One region of the Plantactinospora soyae genome, then DNA from elsewhere that is predicted to be linked to it. Evidence: riboswitches for the same ligand, from Rfam matches in the RefSeq annotation. Region 1 holds a riboswitch; the other holds the start of a gene.
What was found. A riboswitch is a leader RNA that binds a small molecule or an ion and turns the genes downstream of it on or off. The one in region 1 is predicted to bind ZMP and ZTP.
Positions count from the first base shown of each region.

Region 1 (15,546 bases):
TGCTCGGCATGCACCTGACCGGGTACGGCTGCGCCGGCGCCTCGGCGGTCGCGTACGGGCTGGCCTGCCTGGAGCTGGAGGCGGGCGACTCGGGCGTACGGTCACTGGTCTCGGTGCAGGGCTCGCTGGCGATGTACGCCATCTGGCGGTACGGCTCCGAGGAGCAGAAGCAGCAGTGGCTGCCCCGGATGGCGGCCGGTGAACTGATCGGCTGCTTCGGACTGACCGAGCCCGACCACGGCTCCGACCCCGCCTCGATGGCCACCCGGGCCCGGCGGGACGGCACCGACTGGGTGCTCAGCGGCGGCAAGATGTGGATCACCAATGCTCCCGTCGCCGATGTCGCGGTGATCTGGGCCCGCACCGACGAGGGCGTACGCGGCTTCGTCGTACCCATGGCGACGCCCGGGGTGACGGCGCGGGAGATCCGGCACAAGATGTCGTTGCGCGCCTCCTCCACCGGGGAGATCGTGCTCGACGACGTCCGGTTGCCGGCGGACGCGCTGCTGCCGACGGCGACCGGGCTGAAGGCTCCGCTCTCCTGCCTGACCGAGGCGCGGTACGGCATCGTCTGGGGTGCGCTGGGTGCGGCCCGGGACTGCCTGCACACCGCTATCGACTACGCCACCAGCCGGGAGCAGTTCGGCCGGCCGATCGCCGGTTTCCAGCTCACCCAGGCGAAGCTGGCCGACATGGCGGTCGAGCTGCAGAAGGGCTACCTGCTGGCCCTGCACCTGGGCCGGCTGGCCGACGCCGGCACGCTGCGCCCGGAGCAGGTCAGCGTGGGCAAGCTGAACAACGTCCGGGAGGCGATCGACATCGCCCGGCAGTGCCGGACGATCCTGGGCGCCAACGGCATCAGCGGCGAGTACCCGGTGCTGCGGCACGCCAACAACCTGGAGAGTGTGCTGACCTACGAGGGCACCTCCGAGATCCACCAGTTGGTGATCGGGCAACGGTTGACCGGCCTGGCCGCGTTCGGCGGATAGTGGCGACGCCGCCCGGCAAGGGCGAGGGGGCGGTCAGGCGACCTTTTTCGCGGACCGGATGGCGGTGGCCAGCGTCTCCAGGGCGGCGGCGCTGGCCGCGTAGGAGAAGAGCGGCTCGCTGTTCCAGCCGACGATCTGGTTCGCCTTGACCGCGGGCAACTGACCCCAGGTCGGCTTGCCGGTCAGGTCCTTCGGTTGCAGCGTGGAGCTGCGGTTGTCCAGCAGCAGGACGTCGGCCGGGTACTTGCCGGCGTTCTCCCAGCTCAGGCTCTCGAAGTAGCCGAGGCCGTCCACCTTGTCCGGCACGATGACGTCGAGGCCGAGCTGCTTGTAGTAGAGGATGTCCGCGTTGACGCCGGGGTTCGAGGCGTAGAAGAGGTCGGGGGCGGCCGAGCAGGCGAGCACCTTCAGGCCCGGGTTGGCTGCGGCGGCCTGCCGGATTCCCTCGGCGGCCTTCTCGAACCGGGTCTTCGCCTCGGTCACCGACGCGGCGTTCAGGTCGGCGCCGAGCGCGGCGGCGAGCTGGGCGTGCCGGTCGATCACCTTGTCCAGCGGAGCCCGGGAGGCGACCAGGGCGACGGTGGGTGCCAGTGGGGTGATCTTGTCCTTGCTCTCGTCCGGCACGTACCAGAGGGAGTTCTTCTCGTACTCGTGGGTTACCAGCAGTTCGGGCCGCAGCGAGACGTACTTCTCGATGTTGAACTCGCCCCAGGTGTTGCCGATCACCTCGACCCTGGCGACGTCCAGGTTGCCGGCCTGGACGTCGGGGCGGCCGTCGGCCAGCCTGGTCGGGCCGAAGACGCCGACGAGCCGGTCGGTGACGCCGAAGTCGTGCAGCGCGGCGGCGGTGCCGACGAACGCGACGACCCGGGACGGCCGGCTGGCCGTGGACGCCGTCTGCCCCCGGTCGTCGGTGAAGCTCCAGGCGCCGTCGTCGGCCGGGCCGGCTCCGGGGTCGTCCTGCCCGCAGGCGCTCAGCAGGGCGCCGAGGCCGAGTACGCCGGCCGCGCCGAGCAGGTTCCGGCGGGTGAGGTGACGGTGCTGGGGCATGGCGGGGACTCCTCGACTGGCGCTCGGGGGAGCGTTGGCTGACCGATCGACGCCGGGTGACGAACCTACCCGGCGGCATTAGGTTAGCCTGGCCTAAGTTCAGCCTGTCAAGTTGCGCCGTCCTCGTCCGAACCGTGCGGCCCCGGCCCCGCAGCGGTCCGCCCGCGCCCGGACCCCGCTCCCGCCACCTCGATCACCGTTCCGCCCCGGACGGGGTTGAAGTTGCCGACCGGGGGTAGCCCGTCCCGTGGGTAAGGCCGCCATCGCCGATCACGGGCTGCTGGCCGACGGGCGCAGCGCGGCGTTGGTCGACCGGGAGGGCTCGGTCAACTGGTGGTGCCCGGAGCGCTTCGACGCGCCCTCGGTGTTCTGCCGGCTGCTGGACTCCGACGGCGGCCACTGGTCCATCCGCCCGAGCGACGACCGGTTCGAGGTACGACGCGAGTACCTGCCCGACACGCTCGTGCTGCGTACGGTCTTCAGCACCGCGCACGGCGAGGTGTCGGTGACCGACGGACTCGTGCTGGAACCCGGTTCCCGGGGACACCAGATCGCCCGGCGGTCCCCGGGAGTGCTGGTCCGGGTGGTGGAGGGCAGATCGGGAACGGTTCCGCTGACGTTGACGTACCGCCCCCGGTTCGAGTACGGCCGCCGCACCGCCTACCTCCTCCCACGCAACGGCACGCTCGTCGCGACGGCCGGACCGACCACCCTGACGATGACCAGCCCGGTGCCGCTGACCTGCTCCGGCCCGGACGCGTCGGCCCGGTTCGCGATCGACGCGGGGCAGCGGCGGACGTTCGTCCTCGCGTACCGGCCGACGTACCACGACGTACCACCGGCTGGGCTCGACGCCCGGGACCCACTCGGCGACACGGTCGAGGGCTGGCGGTCCTGGACGGGCCTGCACGACTACCAGGGGCGTTATCCGGACCTGGTCCGGCACAACGCCCTGGTGTTGCAGGGGCTCACCTACCAGCCGAGCGGCGCCGTCATCGCGGCGGCGACCACCTCGTTACCGGAGCGGATCGGCGGGGACCGCAACTACGACTACCGGTTCGCCTGGCTGCGGGACTTCAGCATGACCCTGCGGGCGCTCTGGGTCGCGGCCTGCCCGGACGAGGCGACCCGGCTGTTCCGCTGGGTGGCCTCGGCGGTCGGCCAGGTCGACGGGCAGCCGGTACCCATCATGTTCGGGGTCGAAGGGGAGCGGGACCTGACCGAGCGGCGGATCGAGACGCTGCGCGGGTACGCCGGCAGCTCGCCGGTCGTGGTCGGCAACGAGGCGTGGCGGCAACGGCAGCTCGACGTACTCGGTGAGGTGATGGACGCGGCCTGGCGGCTGCGCGATTACCTCGACCCGCTGCCGCCGGAGGTACGCGACCTGCTCAGTTCCCTCGCCGACCAGGCGGCGACGAGCTGGCGGGAGCCGGACGCCGGGATGTGGGAGGCGCGTGACGCGCAGCGGCACTACCTGTCGTCCAAGGTGTTCTGCTGGGCGGCCCTGGACCGGGCGGTACGGTTCGGCGACCGGATCGGGGACGCCGCCGACCTGGCCCGCTGGGCGGCGGCCCGGGACGAGGCCCGGGAGACGATCCTGCGGGAGGGCTGGAACGCCGACCGGGGTGCGTACACCGGCGCGTTCGGCTCGGACAAGCTCGACGCCAGCGTCCTGATCATGCCGATCGTCGACTTCCTGCCGGCGACCGACGACCGGATGCGGGCCACCATCCGGCGGGTCGAGGAGGAGTTGTCCGACGACGGCCTGCTCCGGCGCTGGGACACCGATCCGGCGGCCTTCACCCTCTGCTCGTTCATGCTGGTGCACTGCCTCGCCCTGGCCGGCGAGCGGGACCGGGCCGCCGCGATGTTCGACCGGATCGCCGGCACCGCGAACGACCTGGGGCTCTTCGCCGAGCAGGTCGATCCGGGCACCGGCGAGCAGCTCGGCAACTTCCCACAGGCGTTCTCGCACATCGGACTGATCATCGCGGCCTGGGAGCTCACCACGACCGAGCCCGCCGCGGTGTGACCGCCGTGGAGCGACCGGGCCCGACCGACCGAACCCCGACCAGTACGTGCCGATCCGGTGGCGACAGGAGAGTTCCGTGAACGACTATCCACGCACGATCGTTCCGATCGACCACGTCGAGCCGGCGGCCCGACGGATCCGCGCCGTCCTCAACGGCGAGATGGTGCTGGACACCAGGAACGCCCGGTACGTCTGGGAGTGGCCGCACTACCCGCACTACTACATCCCGTTCGTGGACGTGAACCAGGAGATGCTGGTCGACGAGCAGGACGTCGAGCAGTACAGCCGGGGAACGGCCCGCCAGTACGGTCTCCGGGTCGGTGACACCTACCACCCGGGCGTGGTCCGGGTGCACACCGAGAAGTCCATCGAAGGGCTGCCGGACATGGTGCGCTTCGAGTGGGACGCCCTCGACGCCTGGTTCGAGGAGGACGAGGAGGTCTTCGTCCATCCCCGCGACCCGTACACGAGGGTGGAGGCGTTGCGTTCGACCCGGCACGTACGGGTCGAACTCGACGGCACGCTGTTGGCCGAGACCCGGTCACCCGTGCTGGTGTTCGAGACCGGCGTACCGGTCCGCTACTACCTCAACCGGACCGAGGTGGATCTCGGCCGGCTGACCGCCACGGACACCATCACGGCGTGCCCGTACAAGGGGAGGACCAGCAACTACTGGTCGGTCCGGACCGACGGCACCACCCACCAGGACGTCGCCTGGGCGTACGACTTCCCCAGTCACGTGTTGCAGCCGATCGCCGGAATGGTGTGCTTCTTCAACGAGCGGACCGACCTGATCGTCGACGGTGAGCGGCTTACCCGGCCACAGACCCGCTGGTCGAGGTAGGCGGGTCCGCGTTGCCCGAGGAGTGGCTGGGGCGCGTCGTCCAGGTGCTGGTCACCATCGTCGAGGCGGTGGGAGCGGCGGTGATCTTCATTGGAGCGGTCTGGACGGCCGCCCGGTTCGTGGTGACCGGGATCCGGCACCGCTCCGCCGCCGTCTTCACCCCGATCCGGCTGTCGCTGGGCCGGTTCCTCACGCTGGGGCTGGAGTTCCAGCTCGCCGCGGACATCCTGCGTACCGCCGTCTCGCCGAGCTTCGGGCAACTCGGCCGGCTGGCCGCGATCGCCACGATCCGGACCGCGCTGAACTACTTCCTCGGCCGGGAGATCCGCTCGGAACAGCGACAACTCGGCGGCCCGGCCGCTGACCGGCGAGCTGGCGATCCGGCCGCTGACCGGCGCCCCGGCGATCCGGCGGCCGATCGGCGATCCGAGAGCGCGACGGACCATCGATGAAGCCGCTCGGCACCCTGGTCACCGCCCTGGCGTTGGGTTCGGCGGCGGTGGTCCTGCTGACGACCGGCTCCTGGCGGGTAGCGATCCGGGTGCTGCTCGACCTGTTGACCGCCGCCGGCCTGATCCGGCTCGCCGCCGCGCAGGGCTGGATCGATCTCGCCAGTGCCGCGGTGATCGTCCTGCTCCGCCAGGTGGTCTCGGCTGTCCTGCTGAGGCCGCGCCAGCCACCGGACGCCGGACAGTGAGTGGGGGCGCGGCCCGCCATCGAGCAGGTGGGGCTCGACGGCGGGCCGCTGGTGGTCGGGGGCCGGGCATCGCCGCGTGCCCGTTCCCGACCGTTCCTTAGAAGCCGCGCCTACTGTTCGGGTCCGAGGCGACGGCGAGTACCTGCTGCAGGCCCCGGTAGGCCGGCTTGGGCTGGAAGTTCTCGTCCATCGGGGTGGCCGAGCCCTGGCCGTCGAACCAGCCGGGAACCCAGGAGTACTTGTCGCTGAAGCCCCACACGGTGAACATCACGCAGCGCGGGGTGAGCAGGCAGGCCTGGAGGAGCGTGTTGAAGCTGCCCACCTGTCCGGCCGTCTTGTACGTGTCGACCGGCAGGAAGAACCGCACGTCGACCTCGGTGAACGCGGTCTGCAGGCCGAGCCGGTCGAACCGGCGCAGGTTCTCCGGCGCGTCGATCGGCAGCGGGTACTGGAGGTCCAGGTGGCCCTGGAAGCCCATGCCGTGCAGCGGGACCCGCTGCTTGAGCAGTTGCTTGGCCAGCTCGTAGTACGCGGTGCTCTTCGGGTTGATGTTGTCGGTCGCGTAGTCGTTCAGGAAGAGCTTGGCGCTCGGGTCGGCGGCGTGCGCCCAGCGCAGGGCGTCGGCGATGTAGTTCGGGCCGAGGTGCTGCCGGAAGATCGTGTCACGCAGTACCGGGCTGTCGCCGTCGGTGAACGCCTCGTTGACCACGTCCCAGGCGCGGATCTTGCCCCGGAAGTGCTTCACCACGGTGGTGATGTGGTTCCGGACGATGGTACGCAGCTCGGCGGGGCTGATCGAGCCGTCGGCGACGCCCTGGGTCAGCCAGGCGGGAAGCTGGTTGTGCCAGAGCAGGGTGTGACCGTGCACCTTCTGCCCGTTGCGCCGGGCGAAGTCGACCAGCTCGTCGGCCGGCGCCCAGTTGTACTCACCCCGGGCCGGCTCCAGCGACTCCCACTTCATCACGTTCTCCGCGGTCACCGCGGAGAACTCCCGGGCCACCCGGGAGCGGTACTCGGGGTCGGCGTCCAGGGCGGTCATGTCGACCGCGGTGCCGATGCCCAGGCCGTGCTCGCGGGCCAGCGTCCGCAGCGGCAGGTCCGTGGACGGGGCCGGGGGTACGTGCGCGACGCTGCCTCCGGTCGCCACCTGCGCGGCGATCCCGCCGGTCACCTTCGTCGGCGCGGCGGTGGCGGTCGATGGTCCGATCGAGTAAAGCGAACCGGCGGCCAGTACGCCGACGAGAACGATCCGAAACTTTCTCATCCGTTCGAAACCTCCACGGGTGTGGTTCGTAGCCAGTTGCCGGCAGGGCCGGCGTTGTCACGCACGGGGGACGGGTGCGCGTGCATCCCTCCCGGAACGCGAGCCGGGCATCGATTTGCTGCACGTCGTGCTGTCGGAGATCCGACACCAATCGATCGCGGTCGTGGCCTTCTCGAACGTCGTCGATGGTGCTATGTGGCCGTACGTCAGCCGCCGGCCATCGCCGCCGCGAACTGCTCCGGGGTGAGTTCCGATCGGAACAGCCGTTGCAGGTTGGCGTTCAACCTCGTCGCGGTGCCCGGCTCCAGCGCCTGGTCCCAGGCGAGGCTGTACGACGGCGCCCGCGCCACCAGTTCGTGCACGGAGACGGCGAACCCGGCGTGGTCCGTACTCCGCAGCCGGTCGGCGGCGTCGGTGACCGGGGGCACCTCGCCGTCGGTGACCAGGTCGTCGAGGTAGGCGTCGGCGGTGACGTCCCGGACGAACTCGATCGCGGTCTCCCGGTGTCGGCTGGCGGCGGTGACCGAGAAGTACTGGGCCGGAATCCCGACCAGGTCCGCCGGGTTTCCCGCCCCGCCGGCCATGCTCGGGAACGGCACCCAGCCCAGTCGGCCGCCGAGGACGAAGTCCGGATTCTGGGCCAGCTGGGTGGGGTACTCCCAGGTTCCCATCAGCTGCATCGCGGCCCGCCCGGTCGCCAGCAGGCGCGGCGCGCCGCCGTCGTCGTAGCCGAGGGAGGAGAAGTCGTCACCGAACGCGCCCCGCTCGGCGAGATCCTGCGCGGCCAGCAACGCCTGCGCCACCGCCGGTTTCGACCAGGCGCCCGGCCGGCCTTCCACGATGTCGGCGGTGGTCCCGGGGCCGCCGATCCGTTCGGCCAGGTACATCACGTACATCAGCTCCGTCCAGCCCTGGGCGCCGCCCAGCGCCAACGGGGTGATCCCGTCGGACTTGAACTCGTCCACCAGGGACAGCAGGTCGGCGTAACTGCGCGGCGGAGTCAGCCCGGACCGGGTGAAGACGTCCTTGTTGTAGAAGAGCACCGTCGGATGCGTACCGCTCATCGGCAGTCCGTACTGCCGGCCGTCGACCATGCCGCCGGCCAGGGCGCTGGGCAGGAACCGGTCGACGGCGGCCGGTGGCCCGGCCAGGTCGGCCAGTCGACCCGCACGGGCGAGCCGGGCGAGGGTGGCGCCGCCCCAGCTGACGAAGACGTCCGGGCCGTCCGACGAGTCGACCGAGGTACGCAGCTTCTCCTTGTAGTCGTCGTTGCCGAAGGTGAACAGTTCGACGTCGGCCTCGGCCGACCTGTTGTACCGGTCCACCAGTTGCCGCAGGGCCGAGTCCTGCCCCGGCGGGGTGATGGCCCACACCCGGATCGTCGCCGTACCGCCGTTCGCCGGGGGCACCGGAGACAGCCCCCGCCCCCGGGTCAGTTCCGCCCCGGTCAGGGTGACCGCCAGGACCAGGATCGCGACCGCCGCACTGGCGAGCCCGGCGCGCTGCCGCCGTCTGCGCCGGTAGCGCTCGCGGATCGTCGCGATGGCGCCGGGAGCGGCCGGTGGCAGCGCGGCCTGCGCCTGGGTGAGGGTGGCGACGACCTCCTCGGCGAGCCTCCCATCCTCCACAGGCCCGATCTTGTCAGCCACGTGCGCTCCGAATCGCCGGCTGGGTGGTTGCCAGATGTGTTCGCAGGGCCCGTCTGGCCCTCGCGTACCGGCTGGAAACCGTGCCCGGTGGATCGCCACAGATCGCCGCGATCTCGCTGAAGGTGTACCGGTAGAGCACGTGCAGCACGACGACGGTGCGTTCGGGCTTGCCGAGTTCCTGCAACGCCTGCCACAGCGCGCCGTTGGTCACCACGGCTCCGGCCGGATCGTCGGGCCGGTGGTCGACCTCGTCGCTCGGCACCTCCCGGCGCGACCGTCGCCACCGGCTCACGTTCCGGGTCACGATGACCTGCCGGGCGTACGCCTCGGGGTTGTCCCCGGCCTTGCGCCACCGCTGCCAGACCTCGACCACCGCGATCTGGGCCAGGTCGTCCGCCTCGGCGGCGCTGCCGCTGATCAGGTACGCGAACCGCCGCAGCGCGTCCAGGCGCGCCCGAGCGAACTCCTCGGCGTCGCCGAACGCACCACGGGCCATCAAGGTCCCCCCTCCGGTACGCCGGACGCCGAATGTCGTCAATCCGTTGGGTCGAACCTATCGGCTGCGGACCGGTACATCACCGCTGTGCGCCGTCGGCCTTCCGGTCAGACCTGTGCTGACCGGGCGGTCAGCCGTTCGGCGAGTTCGACGGCGTTCCGGAACAACATCGCCACAGTGGTCGGACCGACCCCGCCGACCCGCGGGGTGATCGCGCCGGCCACCTCGGCACATGTCTCGTCGAGGTCGGGCAGCAGCCGGCGACCCGCGTACCGGACGCCGCCGCCGATCGCGACCGCGCCGGGCCGCAGGTGCTCCGGCCGGACGATTCCGGGTACGCCCACGGCGGCGACCACGATGTCGGCGCGCCGGGTGTGCCGGTCCCAGCCGGGTACGCCGCTGTGCACGAGGGTCACCGCCGCGTCGGCGGTGGATCGCTTCTGGCTCAGCAGCAGCGAGAGTGGACGGCCGAGCGTCGTACCCCGACCGAGCACCACCACGTCGCGGCCGGCTACCGGGACCTCGTAGAAGGCGAGCAGCGCCTCGATGCCGGCCGGGGTGCACGGCACCGGGCCGGGCTGCCCGGTGGCGAGCCGACCCAGGTTCTCCGGGTGCAGCCCGTCGACGTCCTTGTCCGGGTCGATCGCCGAGATGGCGGCCGGGTAGTCGATCTGCGCCGGGGTCGGGTGCTGGACCAGGATGGCGTGTACCCCGGGGTCGTCGTTGTAGGCGCTGATCGCCCGGACCAGGTCCGCCTGGCTGGCCGTACCGCTCAACTGGGTGTGCGGCGAGGCGAAGCCGAGTTCGGTGGCACGCTGCTGCTTCATCCGGATGTATCCGACGCTGGCCGAGTCGTCGCCGACCAGGATCGTCGCCAGGCTCGGTACCACACCGGCCCGGCGCAGTGCGGCGGTCCGGGCGGCCACGTCGGCGAGGACCGCTTCGGCGACGGGTCCACCGGGCAGCAGCCGGGCGGTGCGCGGCGTACCAGTACTGGTCACGGGGCTTCCACCTCTGTCGCGGGAAAAGCCCCGGCACCCAGGCGTACGGCGACGGAGTCGAGCCCGGCGGACCGTTTCCCGGTGGTGCTCCACCCGACGCCAGTCGCGGACCGCCGCCGACCAGCCTAGTCCGGCCCGCCGGCCCGTCGTCGGGTGATGTCCAGCCAGGGCTTCACCCAGCCCAGAAAGCGGGCGTGCATCCGCTGCGGGTCGGGCCCCGGGTCAGGGTTGAGTCGGGTCAGGTCCTCGACCGCCTCCTGAAGCAGGGTGGCGAGGTACACGTGCAGTGCGGTAGGGCTGTCGTAATAGTCGAGCGGCAGCAGGGTCCGGACGGTCAGGCAGGGCCATTCGGTCGCGCACGTCCCGCAGAGCCAGATCGGGCGCCGTGGCGTGTGCGGAAGCTGGTTCGGCTCCAGCTCCTGCGGGCCTGTGTCGTTGGTCGGCGGTTGGCCCGGCGATTCCGGGTCCGGTGCGGTGGCGGTCATCGGCTGGCACCCCGTCCGTCGTGGGTCTGCGCGGGGGTGAGCCGATCGGCGCGGCCGGCACCGGGCTGGCCAGGCGGGGGATTCCCGACCCGGAAGTGTCCCGGGTTGGTCGGCCGGTCCTGGCCGCGAGCCGGCGATGGCGGCGATGGCGGCGTGGGAGTCGCGCCGGGGCAGTCCCGGCGCCGGCCGCACCGGCAGTACCGCCACAGTCGCAGCCAGTCCGGTCGGTGTGCTTCCTGCGTACGTCGTGGCCAGGTCATCTGCCGCGACCTCCCTTCGGGTCGTGGAGGCGGGGGCCGTCGCGGCTGGAAGGCGTACCGGGACGGTCCCCGCGCGGTCCGCCCGTCCTGGTCGATATCGGGTCCGCGCGGTCCGGCTGATTCCAATCTGGACCGCCGGGCCGCCGCACGGCAGACTGCCAGGGCGTACTACACAGCGCAGTCGAGTACTTACAGGAGAGGTAAGTGTGTGCACATGGAGATGTGGATCCGGGCCCTGAAGGCGGCCCGCGCGAGCGCCGAGGTCTCACAGGAACGCCTGGCCGCGATGATCAACTACAGCCCGTCCACCATCGCGGCGATCGAGACCGGTAGGCGCCGGCCGACCATGCCATTCGCGATGGCCGCCGATCAGGCGTTGGGCACCGCCGGCCTGCTGGCCGAGTTGCTGGCGGCGGCGAATCGGCAGGAGTCGCCGAGCTGGTTCGCGCCGTGGCGGTCGATCGAGGAACAGGCGACCCGGCTGCGAACGTTCGAGCCGTTGCTTGTGCCGGGACTGTTGCAGACCGAGGAGTACGCCCGCGCGGTGCTGACCGGTAGCGGGCTGCACACGCCGGACGAGGTCGAGCGGCTGCTGGCGACCAGACTCGAACGGCAGGCACTGCTGACCGAAGAGGAGCCCAAGCTCTTCACCGCGATCGTGGACGAGGGCGCGCTGCGCCGGGTGGTCAGCAGCCGGGACATCCAGCGAGCCCAGCTCGGCCGGCTGGTGGAGTTGGCCGCCCAGCCGCACATCCGGCTGCACGTGATCCCGGCCGACGCGGGCGGGCACGCCGGAATGGCCGGCGGTTTCGTCCTGGCCACCCTGCCGGATGGCGACGAGGTGGCACACATCGACGGGGTCTTCGGTCAGGTCATGGACCGACCGGACGCCGTCGGTATCGTGGGGCGCATGTGGGACGTGCTGCTCGGCGAAGCCCTGCCCGAGCGCGCCTCCCTGGAGCTGATCGAGAAGCTGGGAAGTGAACTGTGAACACTCATCCCACCCCCCGCTGGCGCACCTCCACCCGGTCCGGCAACGGCGGAAACACCTGCGTGGAGGTCGCCGACAACCTGCCCGGCCGGGTGCTGGTCCGGGACAGCAAGGACCGGCCAGGACCGGCGTTGACGTTCGCCCCGGACGCTTGGCGCTCGTTCGTCGCCGGGCTCGCCAGCCGGCCGTAGCCGTACTCGGCAATACCGCTCTGACCTGCACCGACGTGAGTACGCCTCGGGTCGGTACGGCTCGACTCGCGCCTGTCGTACCCGGGCCGTACCGTTCTATTCAGGTGCTTCTGAGACAAGGACGGTGAGGGCGGATGTCCCGAGAAGGCGATGTCAACCACCCCACGCGTGAGTTCCCCGGTTACGCGAAGGGGCAGGCCACACCCGGCCCGGCCGATCCGTGGGCGGGCAACGACCGGGAGCACGCGGAGCCGTTCGAGACCGACGCCTCGCACCCGGAGACGTCCCGTCCCGAGCCCGCCGGTGGCGGCAACCGGGGCCGGGGCCTGGTGCTGTTGGCCGGGATCATCGGCCTGGCGGTCGTACTGGTGCTCGGCGTACAGGTCAGCGGGCTCCTGCCCGACCTGCGGAACCCGTTCGCCAAGGAGGAGACCGACCGCAGCCAGCCGCCGCTGCTGAAGTCCATCCAGGACCTCAGCCGGTACGTGGCGGCGGAAGGCAACTTCGAGGTCGTCGTCGACCTGGAGAAGAACCGGAAGTACGTTCCGGAGTTCCTGCTCGGGGAGCGCACCCTGTTCGTCGGCGCGGGCACCGTCGACTCGTACGTCGACTTCGGGAAGATCGCCGAAGGGGCGGTGGTCGAGTCGGCGGACCGGAAGTCGGTGGAGATCAAGCTTCCGGCACCGCAGCTCGGGGAGATCAACCTGGACCTGGAGCGGAGCTACGTCTTCGCCGAGAAGCGCGGCGTGCTCAACCAGCTCGGGGAGGTCTTCGGCGGTGACCCCAACCGGCAGCGCGAGGTCTACCTGAAGGCCGAGCAGAAGATCGCGGATTCGGCCAAGAGCAGCGGGCTGACCGAGCGGGCCCAGGAGAACACCCGCAAGATGCTGGAGGGGCTGCTCCGCTCGCTCGGCTACGAGAAGGTGACCGTCACCTACACCCAGCCGTAGCCGCCCAACTGACAGCGCCGCCGGGTCCCGTCGCGGACCCGGCGGCACTGTTCATGTTCGGGGAAGGAGTGCGTCAGTGGGAGTTGGCCAGGTAGCGGTCCTCGTTCGGCATGATGATCCAGAGCGCCAGGTAGACGATCACCTGCGGGCCCGGCAGCAGCACGGACAGCACGAAGAGCAGCCGCATCATCCCGGCGGACATGCCGAAGCGACGGGCGAGGCCGGCGCAGACACCGGCGATCATTCGGTTGTCCCGGGGGCGGGTCAGCTTGCGACTCATCGTCGTCTCCTCACTCGGCGCCGGAACTCCACCACATCGGGTTCCACGGCGGCTGTCTTCAACGGTAGGAACGCCACGCTCGGGCGCCCTCGGTCCGGAGGGGGATCCGGACATGCCGTACCCGTAGGTATGTACCCGGGCGGGCCGCCCCCGATACCTGCCGTCCGGCTCCGGGTAGGCTCGCCGATCGGCAGCTCAGGGGCGATGCTGGGGGTAATCGGCGGAGTCGCCGGGGCCGAAGGCCGGCAACGACGCCGGCTCGGGAGGGGTATCGATGATCAGCGCTTTCGACCTGTTTTCGGTGGGGATCGGTCCGTCGAGTTCACACACCGTCGGTCCGATGCGGGCCGCCCGGACGTTCGCCACCGGACTCAAGGCCGATGGCCTGCTCGCCGGCACGGCCAGGGTGCACGCCGAACTCTTCGGCTCGCTCGGCGCGACCGGGCACGGGCACGGAAGTGGACCCGCGGTACTGCTCGGGTTGCTCGGTGAGGCGCCGGAGACGGTCGACCCGGACCGGGTCGCCGAGACGGTCGCCGGGATCCGGGCGGAGGGCCGGCTGGCCGTACTCGGGGCGCACGGCGTCGACTTCGACTTCGACCGCGATCTGGTACTGCACCGCCGTCGCTCGCTGCCGTTCCATCCCAACGGGATGACCTTCACCGCGTACGACCTGGCGGGTGAACCGGTGCGGAGCCGGACCTACTACTCGGTGGGCGGCGGGTTCGTGGTGGACGAGACCGCGACCGGCGCGGACCGGATCAAGCCGGACACGACCCGGGTGCGGTACCCGTTCTCCACCGGCGCCGAGCTGCTGGCCCTGACCGCCGAGACCGGGCTGTCGATCAGCGGGATCATGCTCGCGAACGAGCGGTCCTGGCGGAGCGAGGCGGAGATCCGTACCGAGCTGCTGGAGATCTGGCGGGTGATGCAGGAGTGCGTCGAGCGGGGCAGCCTGCGGGACGGGACGCTCCCCGGCGGGCTGCGGGTCCGGCGCCGGGCCGCCGAACTGCGCCGCGGCCTGGAGGCCGATCCGGGAGCCACCGACCCGCTCCGGGTGATGGACTGGGTGACGCTGTTCGCGCTCGCGGTCAACGAGGAGAACGCGGCCGGCGGCCGGGTGGTCACCGCGCCGACCAACGGTGCGGCCGGGATCATTCCGGCGGTGCTGCACTACTACACCCGGTTCGTGCCGTCGGCGTCGGACGACGGCGTCGTCCGGTTCCTGCTCGCCGCGGCGGCGATCGGCGTGCTGTTCAAGGAGAACGCCTCGATCTCCGGTGCCGAGGTGGGCTGCCAGGGCGAGGTGGGTTCCGCGTGTTCGATGGCCGCGGCCGGGCTGGCCGAGGCGCTGGGCGGTACGCCGGCCCAGGTGGAGAACGCGGCGGAGATCGGCATGGAGCACAACCTGGGTCTGACCTGTGATCCGGTCGGTGGACTGGTGCAGATCCCGTGCATCGAGCGGAACGCGGTCGCCAGCATCAAGGCGATCACGGCGACCCGGCTGGCGCTGCGGGGCGACGGTGAGCACGCGGTCTCGCTGGACAAGGTGATCAAGACGATGCGGGAGACCGGCGCCGACATGAAGGTCAAGTACAAGGAGACCGCCCGGGGCGGCCTCGCCGTCAACGTCATCGAGTGCTGACCGCCCGCACCTGACCACCTGACGTCCGGCCGACCCCGGCGACCCCGGGCGGCCGGACTGCCCGTGGTCGATGGAGAGCGGCGGATGGCGGGTGGGTGTCTGGTAGCTGGCGCGGCGGTGGGCGTCCGGTAGCGTTGGGCCCTCGTCGGGTTGCGGGTCCGTGGCCGGAAGCCGGAGCGGGCACCGAGTCCGGTTAGTCGTTTTTCTAGGGATTTTCCCGACTGGTACCCTATGGCGCGTCGGCGGCTGCGCCGGAGCGGCTCGACCAGAACGAGCGGGAGGCGGCTGTGACGTCTGGCGTGGTGGCGGTGTGGTCGCACCGCAACACGCTCCGGCTGCTCGTCCGGCGGGACCTGGCCGTGAAGTACCAGCAGTCGGTGCTGGGCTATTTCTGGTCGCTGATCGAGCCGCTCGGGATGGGCGCGATCTACTTCTTCGTCTTCGGACTGCTCTACAAGTCGGCCACCAACCGGCACCTCGGCGACGCCGCCGACTCGTACCCGCTGTTCCTGATCACCGGCATCTTCGCCTGGATGTGGACCAGTTCGGCGATCGGCGAGGCGACCAACGCGCTCACCGGGCAGGCCCGGCTGATCACCACGATGAACCTGCCGCGCGAGGTGTTCCCGATCGGCCGGGTCGCCGGCCGGTTCGCCGAGTACGTCGCCGGGCTGCCGATCCTGGCCGCCGTCGCGATCGTGTACGCCTCGCTCGGAAAGATC
Region 1 covers NZ_JADBEB010000001.1:1,204,465-1,220,010, reverse strand. The annotation lists gene H4W31_RS05435 (acyl-CoA dehydrogenase family protein) at 1-989, shown strand, start outside; gene H4W31_RS05430 (ABC transporter substrate-binding protein) at 1,023-2,039, opposite strand; gene H4W31_RS05425 (glycoside hydrolase family 15 protein) at 2,287-4,071, shown strand; gene H4W31_RS44135 (DUF427 domain-containing protein) at 4,148-4,915, shown strand; gene H4W31_RS05415 (DUF1622 domain-containing protein) at 4,927-5,367, shown strand; gene H4W31_RS05410 (hypothetical protein) at 5,364-5,612, shown strand; gene H4W31_RS05405 (endo-1,4-beta-xylanase) at 5,710-6,876, opposite strand; gene H4W31_RS05400 (ABC transporter substrate-binding protein) at 7,083-8,504, opposite strand; gene H4W31_RS05395 (sigma-70 family RNA polymerase sigma factor) at 8,518-9,021, opposite strand; gene H4W31_RS05390 (bifunctional 5,10-methylenetetrahydrofolate dehydrogenase/5,10-methenyltetrahydrofolate cyclohydrolase) at 9,129-10,022, opposite strand; ZMP/ZTP riboswitch at 10,051-10,139, opposite strand; gene H4W31_RS05385 (hypothetical protein) at 10,148-10,507, opposite strand; gene H4W31_RS05380 (helix-turn-helix domain-containing protein) at 10,982-11,758, shown strand; gene H4W31_RS05375 (DUF397 domain-containing protein) at 11,755-11,949, shown strand; gene H4W31_RS05370 (DUF4230 domain-containing protein) at 12,084-12,899, shown strand; gene H4W31_RS05365 (PspC domain-containing protein) at 12,973-13,179, opposite strand; gene H4W31_RS05360 (L-serine ammonia-lyase) at 13,454-14,824, shown strand; gene H4W31_RS05355 (ABC transporter permease) at 15,112-15,546, shown strand, end outside.

Region 2 (15,546 bases), 5.7 Mb from region 1:
CGTACTTCATCCTGGCCGCGAACTCGTGGATGCAGAACCCGGTCGGCTACCGGATCAACCCCGACACCGGCCGCGCCGAACTCACCGACATCGTCGCGGTACTCACCAACAAGGTCACCCTGGTCACCTTCCCGCACACCCTGGCCGGCTGTTTCCTGGTCGCCGGCGCGCTGATGGTCTCGGTCGCGCTCTGGCACCTGCGACGCCCCGCCGGCACCCCGGCCGCGAAGACCACCAGTCCGGAGGCCACCAGGGCGGGGGAGGACCGGGCCGCGTTCCGGTTCGCCGCCCGGTTCGGCGCGTGGGTCACCCTCGCCGCCGCGGTCGCCGTCGTGATCAGTGGGGACCAGCAAGGCAAGATCATGACGCAGGTGCAGCCGATGAAGATGGCCGCCGCCGAGGCGCTCTACACCACCGAGTCGCCCGCGTCGTTCTCCGTGCTCACCGTCGGCAGCCTCGACGGCAGCCGCGAACTGTTCGCGATCAAGATCCCCTACCTGCTCTCCATCCTGGGTACCGGCGACCCGAACGGCCAGGTACGCGGGATCAACGACCTCCAGGCCCAGTACGTCAGCCAGTACGGCCCCGGCGGCTACACCCCGATCATCCCGGTCACCTACTGGAGCTTCCGGTTCATGATCGGCCTGGGACTGGCCGCCGCCGCGATCGCGCTCTGGGTGCTCTGGGCCCAGCGCCGGGGCCGTACCCCGACCTCGCGCTGGCTGTTCCGGGCCGGCCTGGTCATGCCGATCCTGCCGCTGGCCGCCAACTGCTTCGGCTGGATCTTCACCGAGATGGGTCGGCAGCCCTGGGTCGTCTTCGGCGAGATGCTCACCCGGGACGGCGTGTCCCGCAGCGTCTCCCTGCCCGAGGTACTCACCTCGTTCACCGCCTTCACCCTCGTCTACGCCACCCTTGCCGTCGTCGAGGTCCGGCTGCTGCTGCGCTACGCCAAGGCCAACCTGCCCGACGTCGAGCCGGCCCCGGAGCCCGACCCGGGCACCGACGACGAGAACAGACCGCTCGCGTTCGCCTACTGAACCCCTACGCCGACGCCGACCCCGCCCGACCGACCCGACCGGAGTCCACCGTGGACCTGCCCACCGTCTGGTTCCTGCTCATCGCCGCGCTCTTCACCGGCTACTTCATCCTGGAGGGCTTCGATTTCGGCGTCGGCATCCTGCTGCCCGTACTCGGCCGTGACGACCGGGAACGACGCGTACTGATCAACACCATCGGCCCGGTCTGGGACGGCAACGAGGTGTGGCTGATCACCGCCGCGGGAGGGCTCTTCGCCGCCTTCCCCGGCTGGTACGCCACCCTCTTCTCCGGCTTCTACCTGCCGCTGCTGCTGGTCCTCCTCGCACTGATCTTCCGGGGCGTCGCCTTCGAATACCGGCACAAGCGCGCCGACGCCGCCTGGAAGGCCCGCTGGGACACCGCGATCTTCCTCGGCTCCCTGCTCCCCGCCGTGCTGTGGGGGATCGTCCTGGCCAACCTCCTGCGCGGGGTACCGCTCGCCGCCGACCACGACTACGCCGGCGGCCTGCTCGACCTGCTCAGCCCGTACGCCCTGCTCGGTGGCGCGACCACCGCCGCGCTCTTCGTCACCCACGGCGCGGTCTTCCTCGCCCTGAAGACCACCGGGGAGGTCCGGCACCGCGCCGGCCGGCTCGCCGCCCGTGCCGCGCTGGCCACCGCCCTGCTCGCCGGCACCTTCCTGGCGGTCAGCCTGACGATCCGGCACACCCCGGCCGCCGTCGGACTCGCCGCCGGTGCCGCCGTCGCGCTGGTCGGCGCCCTGGCCGCCACCCGGGTACGCCGGGAGGGCTGGGCCTTCGTCGGCACCGCCGCCGCGATCGGGCTGACCGTGGCGACCCTGTTCGCCGCCCTGTTCCCGAACGTGCTGCCCTCCACCACCGATCCGGCCGGCACACTGACCGTTGCCAACGCCGCCGCCGGCGCCTACTCCCTCAAGGTCATGACCTGGGTGGCGGTGGTCTTCGCCCCGCTCGTGCTCGCCTACCAGGGCTGGACCTACTGGGTGTTCCGCAAGCGGATCGGCGTCGCCAACATCCCGGGCTGACGGCGACACCCAGCCCTCCGACGGTTGACGCGCATTGAGGCCTGCTACCCAGGAAGCACGCCACCACCGGTAGATGATCATGCCAGAGTCTCAACGGGCGGTTCAATGAAACAATTGAACCTGGCAGCCCCGCAGAGGGCATCGACCAACTACCTTGCTCGCACCCTTCGGAGGGCTCGATGACGCAGCTACCGATCCGGCACATCCGGGTCGCCGACGTACAGCGGATCACGCCGCACATGGCCCGGGTCAGCTTCACCGGCGACGACCTGGCCGACCTCCACCTCGACGGGCCCGACCAACAGGTCAAACTCTATTTCCCCCGGCCCGGTCAGTCCCGGCCCCGAATGCCCGAGCCCGGGCCGGACCTCTACCGCTGGTACGAGTCGTTCACCGCGATCCCCGAACCCGAACGACCATGGACCCGCAGCTACACCATCCGGGCCCACCATCCGCAGGGGACGCTGATCGACATCGACTTCGCCCTGCACCACAACGCCGGACCGGCCACCCGCTGGGCGCTGCACGCCACCCCGGGCGACACCCTCGCGATGTTCGGCCCGTCACCGGTCTTCGCCCGCCCCGTCCCGCTCACCGGCACCGACTGGATCCTGCTGGCCGCCGACGAGGCGGCACTTCCCGCGCTCGGCACCATCATCGAGGCGCTGCCCGAGGGCACCCGCGCACTCGCCTTCGTCGAGGTCCGCGACCGGTCCGAGGAACAACGGTTCGACACCCGGGGCGAGGTCACCCTGCGCTGGCTGCACCGTGGCGACCACCCCGCCGGACACGGCACCCTGCTGACCGACGCCGTACGCGGCGCGGACTTCCCACCCGGATCCGTCTTCGCCTGGCTCGGTGCCGAGTCCGGCACCGTACGCGCCCTCCGCCGGCACCTCGTCGGCGAGCGCCGGCTGCCCCGACGGTCGGTCGACTTCACCGGCTACTGGCGGCTCACCCTGACCCAGGACGACGCCCCGACCGAAGAGGACCTCGTCGAGGCGCGGGAACGCCTCGCCGACGCCTCGGCCGCACCCGGCCCGAACTGACGCCACCCGACCAGTAGTCGCCGCCGACCCGACGAAGTGTCCCACGCTGCCGACACCCCCCGGGTGTGTCGGCAGCGGCACTTCCGCATCCCCCGGTACTCCGCCCGCCCGGCCCACCGCACAGTCAGTCGAGCGGACCGGTGCTGGAGGTCCCGTTCGGCGAGTCCACCCGCAGGTCGACGGCGGCGGCGGGCACCAGCGCGACATCCGGGCCGGCGTCTTCCCACCGCCCCTCGGCCAGCCGGTAACCGAACGCCGCACCCGGCGCGGCGACCAGCGTGCCCTGCCCGTCCGGCAGCCGCAGCCGTACCGGCACCGTCGCGGTCCAGTCGACGATCCCGCTGGCCACCACCCGCAGCCGCGTCCCGACCGGTCCGAGCATCGCCATCGCCCAGGCCGGATAGTCGTCGTACTGGATCGTCCGCAGCAGCAGACACCTGCCGTCCGGGCTGACCCCGTACACCGTCAGTTCCGGCCCGGTGCCGGCCCGGTGGGTACCGATCGGGTCGTAGAACTCGGCGAGCGCCTCCGCCTCGCCGAGGTGCCGCGCGGCCACCTCCCCGGGATCGTCGCCCCACGCCGGCCCCGCCCCGGGCATGGTGTGGACGATCCGCGTCGGCTCCGGCCGGCCACCCACCGACAGGATCTCCGAGGTGTTGCTGACGTGCACGAAGTTGGACGGGTCGACCGGGGTACGGGACAACGCCAACGTGACCCTCGTCCGCTGCGGCGGCACCTCCAGCACCGCGGCCCCGTCCCGGAACACCACCGGCCGGAACGTACGCCGAATCCTCCCGTCGGGGCCGAACGACAGGTCCGGGGAGAACTCCACCGGCCGGCCGTCGTCCAACACCAGCAGTACGTCGTGGCCGTCGCCGAGCAGCGCCGCCCGCGAATTGCCGTCCATGCCGGCGTCGGTGACCTGTTCCACCGTCATCACCTCGTACCGGTCCTCGACCGACTCCACGAACGCCGCGTACCCGACCAGCCGGTCACCGTCCGGCTTCGACACCACCGGGTTGTCGGCGCTGCGCGCGATGACGTAGGCGGTCGCCCCGGCCGGGGTGGTGCCGGCCCAGACCACGTGCGGATCACCCGCCACCCGAGCCTCGATCCGCTCCAGGTGGCGCCGCCACACCTCCAGCAGTCGCCGCCGGTACAGCTGGTTCCCGGCCAGGTCGCCCCGGGTCGGCTGGTCGAACAGCGGGGAGGCGAACTCGACCCGGTCCCGGCCACCGGGGTACCGCAGCATCCCGCCGGTCGACGCCGCCGCGGCCACCGCCAGGCCGGCGGCCAGGACGCTGCGCCGCCGTACGACCCGTCGCCGGCCACCCCGGCGTACCTCGTCGAGCAGATTCGGCGGGCCCGCCAGGTGATCCGTCGCGCGCTGCAGGACGATCCGCACATCGCCGTCACTGATCGTCATCGTGAACCTCCGGAATCGTTGGAGACAGGCACGACGAGACCCGACCCGGCCAGCGCGGCACGCAGCCGCGTCAACCCCCGGGCCGTATGGCTCTTCACCGCGCCCTCGGAACAGTCGAGCGCTGCGGCGACGTCGGCGACCGACAGGTCCTCCAGGAAACGGAGCACGACCGCCGCCCGCTGCCGGTGCGGCAGCACCCGCAGCGCCGCGACGACCAGCTCCCGGAGCAGCACGTTCTCGGTACCGTCCGGCGCGGACGGGTCGATGTCGCCCAGCGCCCGCTCCGGCCGCCGGGCCCGCCGACGCCAACGGCTCGCCGCCCGGTTGATCAGAGCCCGCCGGGCGTACGCCTCCGGCACGGTCCTGACCCGACGCCAGTGCAGGTAGACCTGTTCCAGCACCTCCTGGAGCAGGTCCTCCGCCTCGTGCCGGTCTCCGGTCAACAGGTAGGCGACCCGCAACAGCGTCACCGACCTCGTACGGACGAAGTCGTCGAACTCCGCGCCACGCGAGTCTCGCATCCCGCCTCCCGGTCTCGTCGCCCTTAAAGACACCGGGAGAGGCGGTACGGGTTACCGCCACACCGATCCGGGCCACGGCCGTTCCCACCGGACTTGCAGGAGCACCGGACCGGCGGGAACACCGGAGCGGCGGTACGACGGCGAGCCGCGTCGTACCGCCGGGGACGGCGGGCGTCAGCCGAGATCGATCGTCGGATACAGCGGATGGTTCGCCAGCAGGTCGGCCGCCTGACCCGCGACCCGGTCCGCCACCGCCCGGTCGAGCAGATACCGTGCCTTCGACGCGGCACCGTCGGGCCCGGCGTCGGGCCGGGTACCGGCCAGCACCGCGTGGACCAGCCCGGCCACCTCGTCCATCTCCGCGACGCCGAGACCCCGACTGGTCAGCGCCGGAGTACCGAGCCGGATCCCCGAGGTGTACCAGGCGCCGTTCGGGTCCCGGGGCACCGAGTTCCGGTTCGTCACGATGCCGGCGTCCAGCAGCGCCGCCTCCGCCTGCCGCCCGGTCAGGCCGTAGCCCGACACGTCCAGCAGCAGCATATGGTTGTCCGTACCGCCGGTGACCAGGGACGCGCCCCGACGCGCCAACCCCTCGGCCAGCGCCACCGCGTTCTCCACCACCCGGGCGGCGTACGTCTGGAAGTCCGGCCGCCGCGCCTCCGCCAACGCGACCGCCTTCGCCGCCATCACGTGCGGCAACGGTCCACCGAGCACCATCGGGCAGCCCCGATCGACCTGCGCGGCCAACTCCGGTCCACACAACACCATCCCGCCGCGCGGGCCACGCAGCGACTTGTGCGTCGTCGTGGTCACGATGTGCGCGTGCGGCACCGGATCGAAGTCACCGGTGAACACCTTCCCGGCCACCAGGCCAGCGAAATGCGCCATGTCCACCATGAACGTCGCGCCCACCTCATCGGCGATCTCCCGCATCAACCGGAAGTTCACCCGCCGCGGATACGCCGAATAGCCGGCTATCAGGATCAGCGGCCGGAACTCCCGGGCGATCCGCCGTACCTCGTCGTAGTCGAGTAGCCCGGTCGTCGGATCCGTACCGTAGCTGCGCTGATCGAACATCTTGCCAGAGATGTTCGGCCGGAACCCGTGCGTCAGATGCCCACCCGCGTCCAACGACATGCCCAGCATCCGCTGGTCGCCGAGCTGCCGCCGCAACACCGCCCAGTCCTGCTCGGTCAGCTCGTTGACCTGCCGGACCCCGGCCCGGCCCAGCGCCGGGACCTCGACCCGGTCCGCCAGTACGGCCCAGAACGCGACCAGGTTCGCGTCGATCCCCGAGTGCGGCTGCACGTACGCGTGTGCCGCCCCGAACAGCTCCCGGGCGTGCTCGGCGGCGATCGACTCCACCGTGTCGACATTGCGGCAACCGGCGTAGAACCGCCGGCCGACGGTCCCCTCGGCGTACTTGTCGCTGAACCAGTTACCCATCGCCAGCAGCACCGCGGGCGAGGCGTAGTTCTCCGAGGCGATCAACTTCAGCGACTCACGCTGGTCGACGAGTTCCGCGCCGATCGCGTCGGCGACCCGGGGCTCCACCGACCGGACCACATCCAGAGCCGAACGGAACGCGACGGACTCGGAGCTGAGCTCGGACACCTGACTGGCCACAAGACCTCCTGGGCAGGAAGAGAATTCGGCCCAGGCGCTCGGCACACGTCACTCGACGGGACCGCTTCCCGATGGTTGACCCCATCCCAGCGCGCCAGTCACGGTCCGGGGCCGAGCCTACCAACCCGCACCGGGCCCCGCGACCATCCGCGCCGCGCAACGTCGGGGTACGACCACACCCGAGGAAACGCGGTGCCACACCACCGGCCCCACCCGGCGGGAACCCCGCCGGGTGGAGACACATCCGGAACCGGGCTCAGCCGGCGTCGCGCAGCTCGGCCAGCCGCGCCTCTATCTCGGCCAGCTCGGCCCGCAACTTCTCGGCCTGCTGCTCGGCCTCCCGACGCTCGACCGACATGATCTGTTCCACCGCCTCGTGCACCCCCGGCACATCGATCAGGCCCACCATCTTCAGCGCCTCGGCCGGCTTGATCACGTACGGCTTCGCCAACGACTTCGTCCCCTGCGTCGCCGCCAACGTCCACTCACCCTCGGCGTACGTCAGGGTGACGGTCAGCCCCGCCGGTCCCTTCGGCTTCGCCGCCTTCACCGGCCGACGCGCCGGCTTGGCCTCGGCGTCCACCGACGGAGCCGGGGGAGTGTCCACTTCGGTCACTACTGCCTCCTCGCGGGGCGCCGGCACCGGCTCCCTGACAATCTTGAATTCTGGCTCCGGCGCCGCCTCCGGCACCGGCTCCGACCTGGCCGCGACCCGCCGCGTCGTCGCACCACGAGGCGCGACGGCCAGATCGGTGGGGGAGAAGGGCAACTCGTCCCGGCCGAACCGGACCACCACCCACTCCTCGGACACCGCCGGGTCGGTCAACTCGACCACCTGCCCGAGCTGGCCGGCGATCTGCCCCGCCGCCTCGGTGAACAACACCTTCGGCTTGCGGCCGCCCGCCAACGCGTCCCTGATCTGCTGCAACTCCTCGGTGGACAACCCCTGGTCGGCGGTACGCGCGGCAGCCATCAGATCCCTCTTCCGTACACCTGTTTGATTCCTGACTTACTACCAGGCCGGCCCGACAACGTCGAGACGGACACACCGGATCGAGATCATCAGAAAACTCGGAACCGGTGCCGAACCCGGCGCCCCGAGCCGGACGTCGACGAGCGCTGTGAGCGCCCCCACACCGGAACAGGCCATCCGCCGCGCACCCCACCTGGCAGGATCGCCTCCTGGTGGGGCCGTCGGGCCCCAGGCGAGGAGGCGACCGTGGCCCCGGTGACGGTGGTGACCGGCGGCGGCCGTGGAATCGGCGCCGCGACGGTCCGACAACTCGCCGCCGCCGGACACGACGTGGCGTTCTGCTACCGCAGCGACGCCGAGGCCGCCGCGACGGTACTGCGTGACGTCCACGCCGCCGGCCGGCGGGGCATCGCGGTACGCGCCGACACCACCGACCCCGACCAGGTCGGCCACCTGTTCGACGCGGCCGGAAAACTGGGGGAACTGACCGGCCTGGTGAACAACGCCGGGGTGACCAGCCCGATCGGGCCCTTCGTCGACCTGACCCTGACCGACCTGCGCCGGGTCGTCGACGTCAACCTCGTCGGCTACGTCCTCTGCGCCCAGCAGGCCGCCCGCCGCCTCGGCGACGGCGGCGCCATCGTCAACGTCTCCTCGGTCGCGGCCACCCTCGGCAGCCCTGGCGAGTACGTGCACTACGCCGCCGTCAAGGCCGCCACCGACACCCTGACCATTGGCCTGGCCAAGGAACTGGCGCCCCGGATCCGGGTCAACGGGGTCTCGCCCGGCATCATCGACACCGAGATCCACACCCTCTCCGGCGTACCCGACCGGGCGCACCGGGCCGCCGACCGCATCCCACTGGGCCGTCCAGGCCGGGCCGACGAGGTCGCCGCCGCGATCGTCTGGCTGCTCGGCGACGCCGCCTCGTACACCACCGGCACCGTACTCAAAGTCGCCGGCGGCATGTAGCCGACCCGGCCCCGGGACGCCTCCGTCGGCCCCGACGGCTTCCCGGACCGGGCCGCCCCGGCCGCACTCGCCGTGGGGCAGGCCCGGACCGTGCCGTACCGACCTGCCTCAGTCCTCGCCGGCCATCCGGAACGCACCGCTGTCCAGCCGGCCGATCAGCCGGTGGGTCCACTCCGCCCGGCTCTCGGCGGTGTGCAGCCACAACCCGACGACCTCGCCGACCGGACCCCAGGTCTGCAGATCGGTGTCCGGCGGCAGTTGGGTGGCGATGCTCGCCCGCCACTCGTCCATCGCCCGGGCACGCCGCCGGAGCAGCTCGACCGCCTCGGACCGGGGGAGATCGTCGATCAGGCCCACCGCGGCGGCGAGCAGGTCCAACCGCGGATCGCGGCTGGACAGCGCGTCACGCAACATACCGAGGTACGCCTGCTCGCCCTCCCCGGTCACCTCGTACTCCATCCGCGGCGGTCCGCCCGCCGCGCTCGGCGTGGTCTCGTGCACCAGCAGCAGACCCTGCCCGGTCATCGCCTTGAGCGCGTGGTAGACCGAGCCCGAGGTGGCGCTCGACCACTCGTGCGCCCCCCAGGCCTCCAGATCGGCGCGGACCTGGTAGCCGTGTGCCCGGCCACGCCGGCGCACCGCACCGAGCACGAGAAGTCGAACCGCCGACATGTGCGTCCTCGTCCCTTCGAACCGATCGTCAGCCGGGGGTGCTGACCCACCACAGTGTGCCGAACGGGTCGACGAAGCCGCCCATCCGGCTGCCGTCGTCCTGGCCGGTGACCTCCATCGCCGACCGGGCACCGGCGGCAACCGCCCGCTGGTAGGCCGCTTCGGCGTCGGGCACGGTGGTCCAGAGCTGGACGTGCACCGGCTCGGCCGGTGAACTCAGGCACCGGCCGCCGTCGGGTCCCGAATCGGCGAAGAACAGCACGCTGGTGCCGATCCGCGCCTGCGCGTGCATCACCCGTTCGGGATCCGTGGGCAGGGGAACGACGTGGGACACCTCGGCCCCGAAGGCGCTCTTGATGAACTCCCCGAAGGCGTTGGCGCTGTCCACCATCACGTACGGCGTCACTGTCGACATCGAAACGGTCTCCTCACTAGCTAAATTTGGCTACCTGCTCGGCAGCGTATCACCGGAGTAGCCAAATTTAGCTAGTGAGAGATCGGGCAGGCCGGACAGGAACCCCCGAAACACCCCGACGCACTGGTCAACGCCGACACCACGTGGCACGATTCCGCAGGTGACCAGCACATCCGCCGCCACGCACCAGCTGCGCGACCTCGCCCGGCTACGCCGCGTCCGCGACCGGATCGACCGGGAACACGCCCAGCCACTGGACGTCGAGGCACTCGCCCGCGGCGTCAACATGTCCGCCGGACACCTCAGCCGCGAGTTCCGGCGCGCCTACGGCGAGTCACCGTACGCCTACCTGATGACCCGACGCATCGAACGCGCGATGGCCCTGCTCCGCCGCGGCGACCTCAGCGTCACCGAAGTCTGCTTCACGGTCGGCTGCTCCTCACTGGGCACCTTCAGCACCCGCTTCACCGAACTGGTCGGCGTACCCCCCAGCACCTACCGGCGCGACGCGGCGCTCGCGACAGCCGGAATCCCGTCCTGCCTCGCCAAACAGGTGACCAGACCGGTCAGGAATCGAGAAGCCCGCGTTCCGGAGCCAGAACTAGCCTGAGCACCATGAACGTCACCATCCACGCCAGCTTCCTCCCACACGACGACCCCGAGGCCGCCCTGGCCTTCTACCGCGACACCCTCGGCTTCGAGGTCCGAGGCGACGTCGGATACGAAGGAATGCGCTGGATCACGGTCGGCCCCGCCGACCAGCCCGGCACCTCCATCGTGCTGCACCCGCCCGCCGCCGACCCCGGCATCACCGACGACGAACGCCGCACCATCGTCGAGATGATGGCCAAGGGCACCTACGGTGGCATCCTCCTGGCCACCGCCGACCTGGACAGCACCTTCGAACGGCTACAGGCCAGCATCGCCGAGGTCGTCCAGGAACCGACCGAACAGCCGTACGGCATCCGCGACTGCGCCGTCCGCGACCCCGCGGGCAACCTCATCCGCATCCAGGAACTGCGCTGAGCCGTCCGGCCACCCCGGACAAACCACCGACCCGACGGCAACACCCCCCGGACCGCCGAGCGCGCCTACCCCGCCACCGGCAGGCGGCGAACCAGACGACGCCGGGGGACCGCGACAACGCCCCCGCCCGAGCAGATGGAGACACGATGAGCAAGGCCACGAGGACGGACACGCAGGCGCCCGCGCCACACGCCGCCGACAGCCACGACCTGATCCGCGTACACGGCGCCCGCGTGAACAACCTCAAGGACGTCAGCGTCGAAATCCCCAAACGTCGACTCACGGTCTTCACCGGCGTCTCCGGCTCGGGCAAGAGCTCACTGGTCTTCGGCACGATCGCCGCCGAATCCCAACGGATGATCAACGAGACCTACAGCGCCTTCCTCCAGGGCTTCATGCCGACACTGGCACGGCCCGAGGTCGACGTACTCGAAGGACTGACCACCGCGATCATCGTCGACCAGCAGCGGATGGGCGCCGACACCCGCTCCACCGTCGGCACCGCCACCGACGCCAACGCCATGCTACGAATCGCCTTCAGCCGACTCGGACAGCCACACATCGGCTCACCCCAGGCCTTCTCCTTCAACGTCGCCTCGATCAGCGGCGCCGGCGCGGTCACCATGGAACGCGCCGGACGCACCGTGAAAGAGCGCCGCGACTTCAACATCACCGGCGGCATGTGCCCCCGGTGCGAAGGCCGGGGCAGCGTCTCCGACATCGACCTCACCCAGCTCTACGACGACAACAAGTCGATCGCCGAAGGCGCCTTCACCATCCCCGGCTGGAAGTCCGACAGCTGGTGGACCGTACGCACCTACGCCGAATCCGGCTTCCTCGACCCGAACAAGCCGATCCGCACGTTCACCAAGAAGGAGATGAACGACTTCCTCTACCGGGAGGCGACCAAGGTGAAGGTCGAAGGCGTCAACCTCACCTACGAAGGCCTGATCCCCAAAATCCAGAAGTCGTTCCTCAGCAAGGACCGCGAGGCGATGCAACCGCACATCCGGGCGTTCGTCGACCGGGCGGTCACCTTCACCAGCTGCCCCGAATGCGGCGGCACCCGGCTCAGCGAGGCGGCCCGCTCCTCACGAATCGGCGGGATCAACATCGCCGACGCCTGTGCCATGCAAATCAGCGACCTGGCCGACTGGGTCCGCGACCTCGACGAACCGTCGATCGCACCACTGCTCAGCACGCTGCTCAAGACCCTCGAATCATTCGTCGAGATCGGGCTGGGCTACCTCTCGCTCGACCGACCGGCCGGCACCCTGTCGGGCGGCGAGGCGCAACGCGTCAAGATGATCCGCCACCTCGGCTCCTCGCTCACCGACGTCACCTACGTCTTCGACGAGCCCACCATCGGCCTGCACCCCCACGACATCCAACGGATGAACGACCTCCTGCTGCGACTACGGGACAAGGGCAACACGGTGCTCGTCGTCGAACACAAACCGGAGACGATCGCCATCGCCGACCATGTCGTCGACCTCGGCCCCGGCGCCGGTACGGCGGGCGGCACCGTCTGCTACGAAGGAACCGTCGAAGGGCTGCCGAGCAGCGGCACCATCACCGGCCGCCATCTCGACGACCGGGCCACCCTCAAGGAGAAGGTGCGGACGCCCACCGGCACACTCGAGATCCGCGGTGCGACGACGCACAACCTGCGCGACGTCGACGTCGACATCCCACTCGGGGCCCTGGTCGTCGTCACCGGCGTCGCCGGCTCCGGCAAGAGTTCACTCGTACACGGGTCGATCCCCGCCGGCGAGGGCGTCGTATCGATCGACCAGGGCGCGATCCGCGGCTCACGGCGGAGCAACCCGGCGACGTACACCGGACTACTCGACCCGATCCGCAAGGCGTTCGCGAAGACCAACGACGTGAAACCGGCGCTGTTCAGCGCCAACTCCGAGGGCGCCTGCCCCAACTGCAACGGCGCCGGCGTCATCTACACCGACCTGGGGATGATGGCGGGCGTCGCCACCACCTGCGAGGAGTGCGAGGGCAAGCGGTTCCAGGCCGCCGTGCTGGAATACCACCTCGGCGGCCGCAACATCAGCGAGGTACTCGCGATGTCGGTGACCGAAGCCGAGAAATTCTTCGGCACCGGCGAAGCGCGCACCCCGGCCGCACACGCCATCCTCGCCCGGCTCGCCGACGTCGGGCTCGGCTACCTCAGCCTCGGCCAGCCGCTCACCACACTGTCCGGCGGCGAGCGGCAGCGGCTCAAGCTGGCCACCCACATGGCGGAGAAGGGCGGCGTCTACGTCCTCGACGAACCGACCGCCGGCCTCCACCTCGCCGACGTCGAGCACCTGCTCGGCCTGCTCGACCGGCTCGTCGACTCCGGCAAGTCGGTCATCGTCGTCGAGCACCACCAGGCGGTCATGGCACACGCCGACTGGATCATCGACCTCGGTCCCGGTGCCGGCCACGACGGCGGCCAGATCGTCTTCGAGGGCACACCCGCCGACCTCGTCGCCGCCCGCTCCACCCTGACCGGCGAGCACCTCGCGGCGTACGTCGGCAGCTGACCCGAGGCACCGCACGGACATCGTGGGACCTGCCCGTGCGGTGCCTCTGGCAGGTCCAGGGCTCTGTCGGCTGTCGGCCCGCATGATCGACGTCAATGCCTAGGCCAGGGGAGTCGTGGCCGGGCGATGCCGCAAATGGCTCACACCTACCGAGTTCCACCAAGCGGCTAAGTATCGCGATGGACTTTCGGCGTTGTGCCGCACATGCGTGGTGGACAAGCACCTGCGCTCGAAGTTCGGGATCAACCTTCAGCAGTACCTCCACCTGGTCGAGGAGCAGGGCGGCCTGTGTCGCATCTGTCAAAGCCCGCCGACGGAGGCGGAGCGCCTGGTGGTTGACCACGATCACTCCTGCTGCCCGCCACAGAAAACCTGCGGGAAGTGCCTGAATCCCTCATCGCAGCGACCTGGCGGCGTACGGGTTGGAGTAGGGAGTCAGGACCCCTTTGCGGTGTCCGAATCCCAGACAACCGAGCCGGCTTCCTTTCGCATTCCTTCAGTGCCCGTCTGGACGCTGGTCGGCGTCGATGGACAGCGGTACGTGCCCGGGTGATGTGGGACGCTCGATCCCTCAGGGCCCTATATGGCGTTCTACCTCGTCGGCTGGCTCCGGCGCGTCGGAAACGCGCCGGTCGGGACGGCCCGCTGGTGACCGACTGCTCGGCTAGTTCTGGTTCGGGGCTGGCACGGCGATCTCTCTGTCGCCGTGCCTGGTTGCGTCGGCGGGTGCCGCGACGGTGGGATCCGTAGCGCCCGTGGCTTTCGGGGAGCGTAGGAGGACTGCGGCGAGGAGGAACCCGATTACCTCGAGACCGGTGGCCACGAAGAACGACACGTGGTAGCCGGCGGTCATGGCGTCGGCCGGCGTCTTGCCGTCGCCGAGCAATGTGTCGGTGCGGGAGCCGGCCAGCGCGGCGAGGAGCGCGACGCCGAGGGCACCGCCGATCTGTTGAGTGGTGCTGACGAGGCCCGAGGCGAGACCGGAGTCTGCTGGTGTCGCGCCGGACATGGCGAGCCCGATGACTGCGGGGAGCGCGAGACCTGCGCCGATGCCTAGGAGAAGCACCGACGGAAGGACGTCCACGAGGTAGGACGCGTCCACGGGCAGGCGTCCCAGCAGAGCCAGTGCGACGGCCGTGGCGACCATGCCGGCGAGCAGCACGGCGCGCGGACCGAAGCGGGTGATCAGCTTGGCGGAGTAGCCGAGCGAGATCACCGCGATCACGATAGGTCCTGGCAGATAGGCCATGCCGGTCTCGACGGAGCTGTATCCCCCCACCGACTGCAGGTACAAGGCGAGCAGGAACTGGAACCCGAACAGGCCCGCCAGGTTGAGGACGCTCCGTAGTTGAGCTGGTGACCTGACGGTCACGTGGAGCACCGCCCCTCGTACTACGAGTGGGAGAAAGACCAGGACCGCGGTTACTCGTGGTCAGCGGTGCGGGCGGCCTACGCGTGCCAGTCGCCCGCGGCTGCGCGCTGCGGCGCTGCTGGCGAGTTCGTCGACCACGACCAGCAGTCACCGGTACGGGCGGGATCCTCCGGTCGCTGTTGGGGATCTCAACCCGACAGCGCTCTTGCCCCCGGATCGGGGGAGGAGCCGCACCCTCCGACGACCCGACCGCGTACGAGTGCCTAGACCTTCCCCTTCGGACGAAGACCACCACCCAGCGGGTGACGGGTCGGGCCGGCGGAGGATGAATCCATTGCCGGTCACGCAGCGGCGTCCGCCGTGGCTCAAGTTAGTGCGAAGACTCAGGAGATAGCTCAAGTTGCTGAGAATGGCTCCAGGACGAATGAGAAGTGACAGGAGTGACGCGGGGCCCCGATGACGGTCTCGGACCCGTCCCGTTTCCAGGTCGATAATGTACATTATGTCAACCAAACAGGATCAGGGTCCGACGTGGCGGTGCGGCCGTACTGGTGGTGTCGCTCCCCGAGGCGCGAACCTCGACGTTGATCGGGCGGGTCCGCCGCCGAGCCCTCTGACCTTCCGGCGCCGTCGACCCGAGCCAACTCGGCGGACTGCTCGGCTGGATAGCCGGCGTGATCGACGCGATGGCTCGCTCACCCCGACAGCCGGGTGCGAACTTCCGTCCGCGTGAACTGTCGCAGCCTGACGGGCTGGTCGCTGCGTCGTGGCTCATTCCCTACCCCGGCTCGGGGTCTCCGGTCCCGAGCCGGTGCACCGCAGGTCGACCGGGCTGTCGGGACCGGCGGATCGCGTACGTCCCGTCGTG
Region 2 covers NZ_JADBEB010000001.1:6,933,889-6,949,434, forward strand. The annotation lists gene H4W31_RS30305 (cytochrome ubiquinol oxidase subunit I) at 1-1,040, shown strand, start outside; gene cydB (cytochrome d ubiquinol oxidase subunit II) at 1,091-2,086, shown strand; gene H4W31_RS30315 (siderophore-interacting protein) at 2,266-3,135, shown strand; gene H4W31_RS30320 (hypothetical protein) at 3,260-4,561, opposite strand; gene H4W31_RS30325 (SigE family RNA polymerase sigma factor) at 4,558-5,082, opposite strand; gene H4W31_RS30330 (glycine hydroxymethyltransferase) at 5,257-6,708, opposite strand; ZMP/ZTP riboswitch at 6,730-6,820, opposite strand; gene H4W31_RS30335 (hypothetical protein) at 6,965-7,681, opposite strand; gene H4W31_RS30340 (SDR family oxidoreductase) at 7,928-8,653, shown strand; gene H4W31_RS30345 (PadR family transcriptional regulator) at 8,762-9,325, opposite strand; gene H4W31_RS30350 (VOC family protein) at 9,354-9,740, opposite strand; gene H4W31_RS30355 (helix-turn-helix transcriptional regulator) at 9,901-10,350, shown strand; gene H4W31_RS30360 (VOC family protein) at 10,356-10,766, shown strand; gene H4W31_RS30365 (ATP-binding cassette domain-containing protein) at 10,913-13,306, shown strand; gene H4W31_RS44910 (endonuclease domain-containing protein) at 13,518-13,859, shown strand; gene H4W31_RS30375 (MFS transporter) at 13,971-14,687, opposite strand.
Region 2: another riboswitch for ZMP and ZTP. It lies ahead of H4W31_RS30330 (glycine hydroxymethyltransferase); the one in region 1 lies ahead of H4W31_RS05390 (bifunctional 5,10-methylenetetrahydrofolate dehydrogenase/5,10-methenyltetrahydrofolate cyclohydrolase).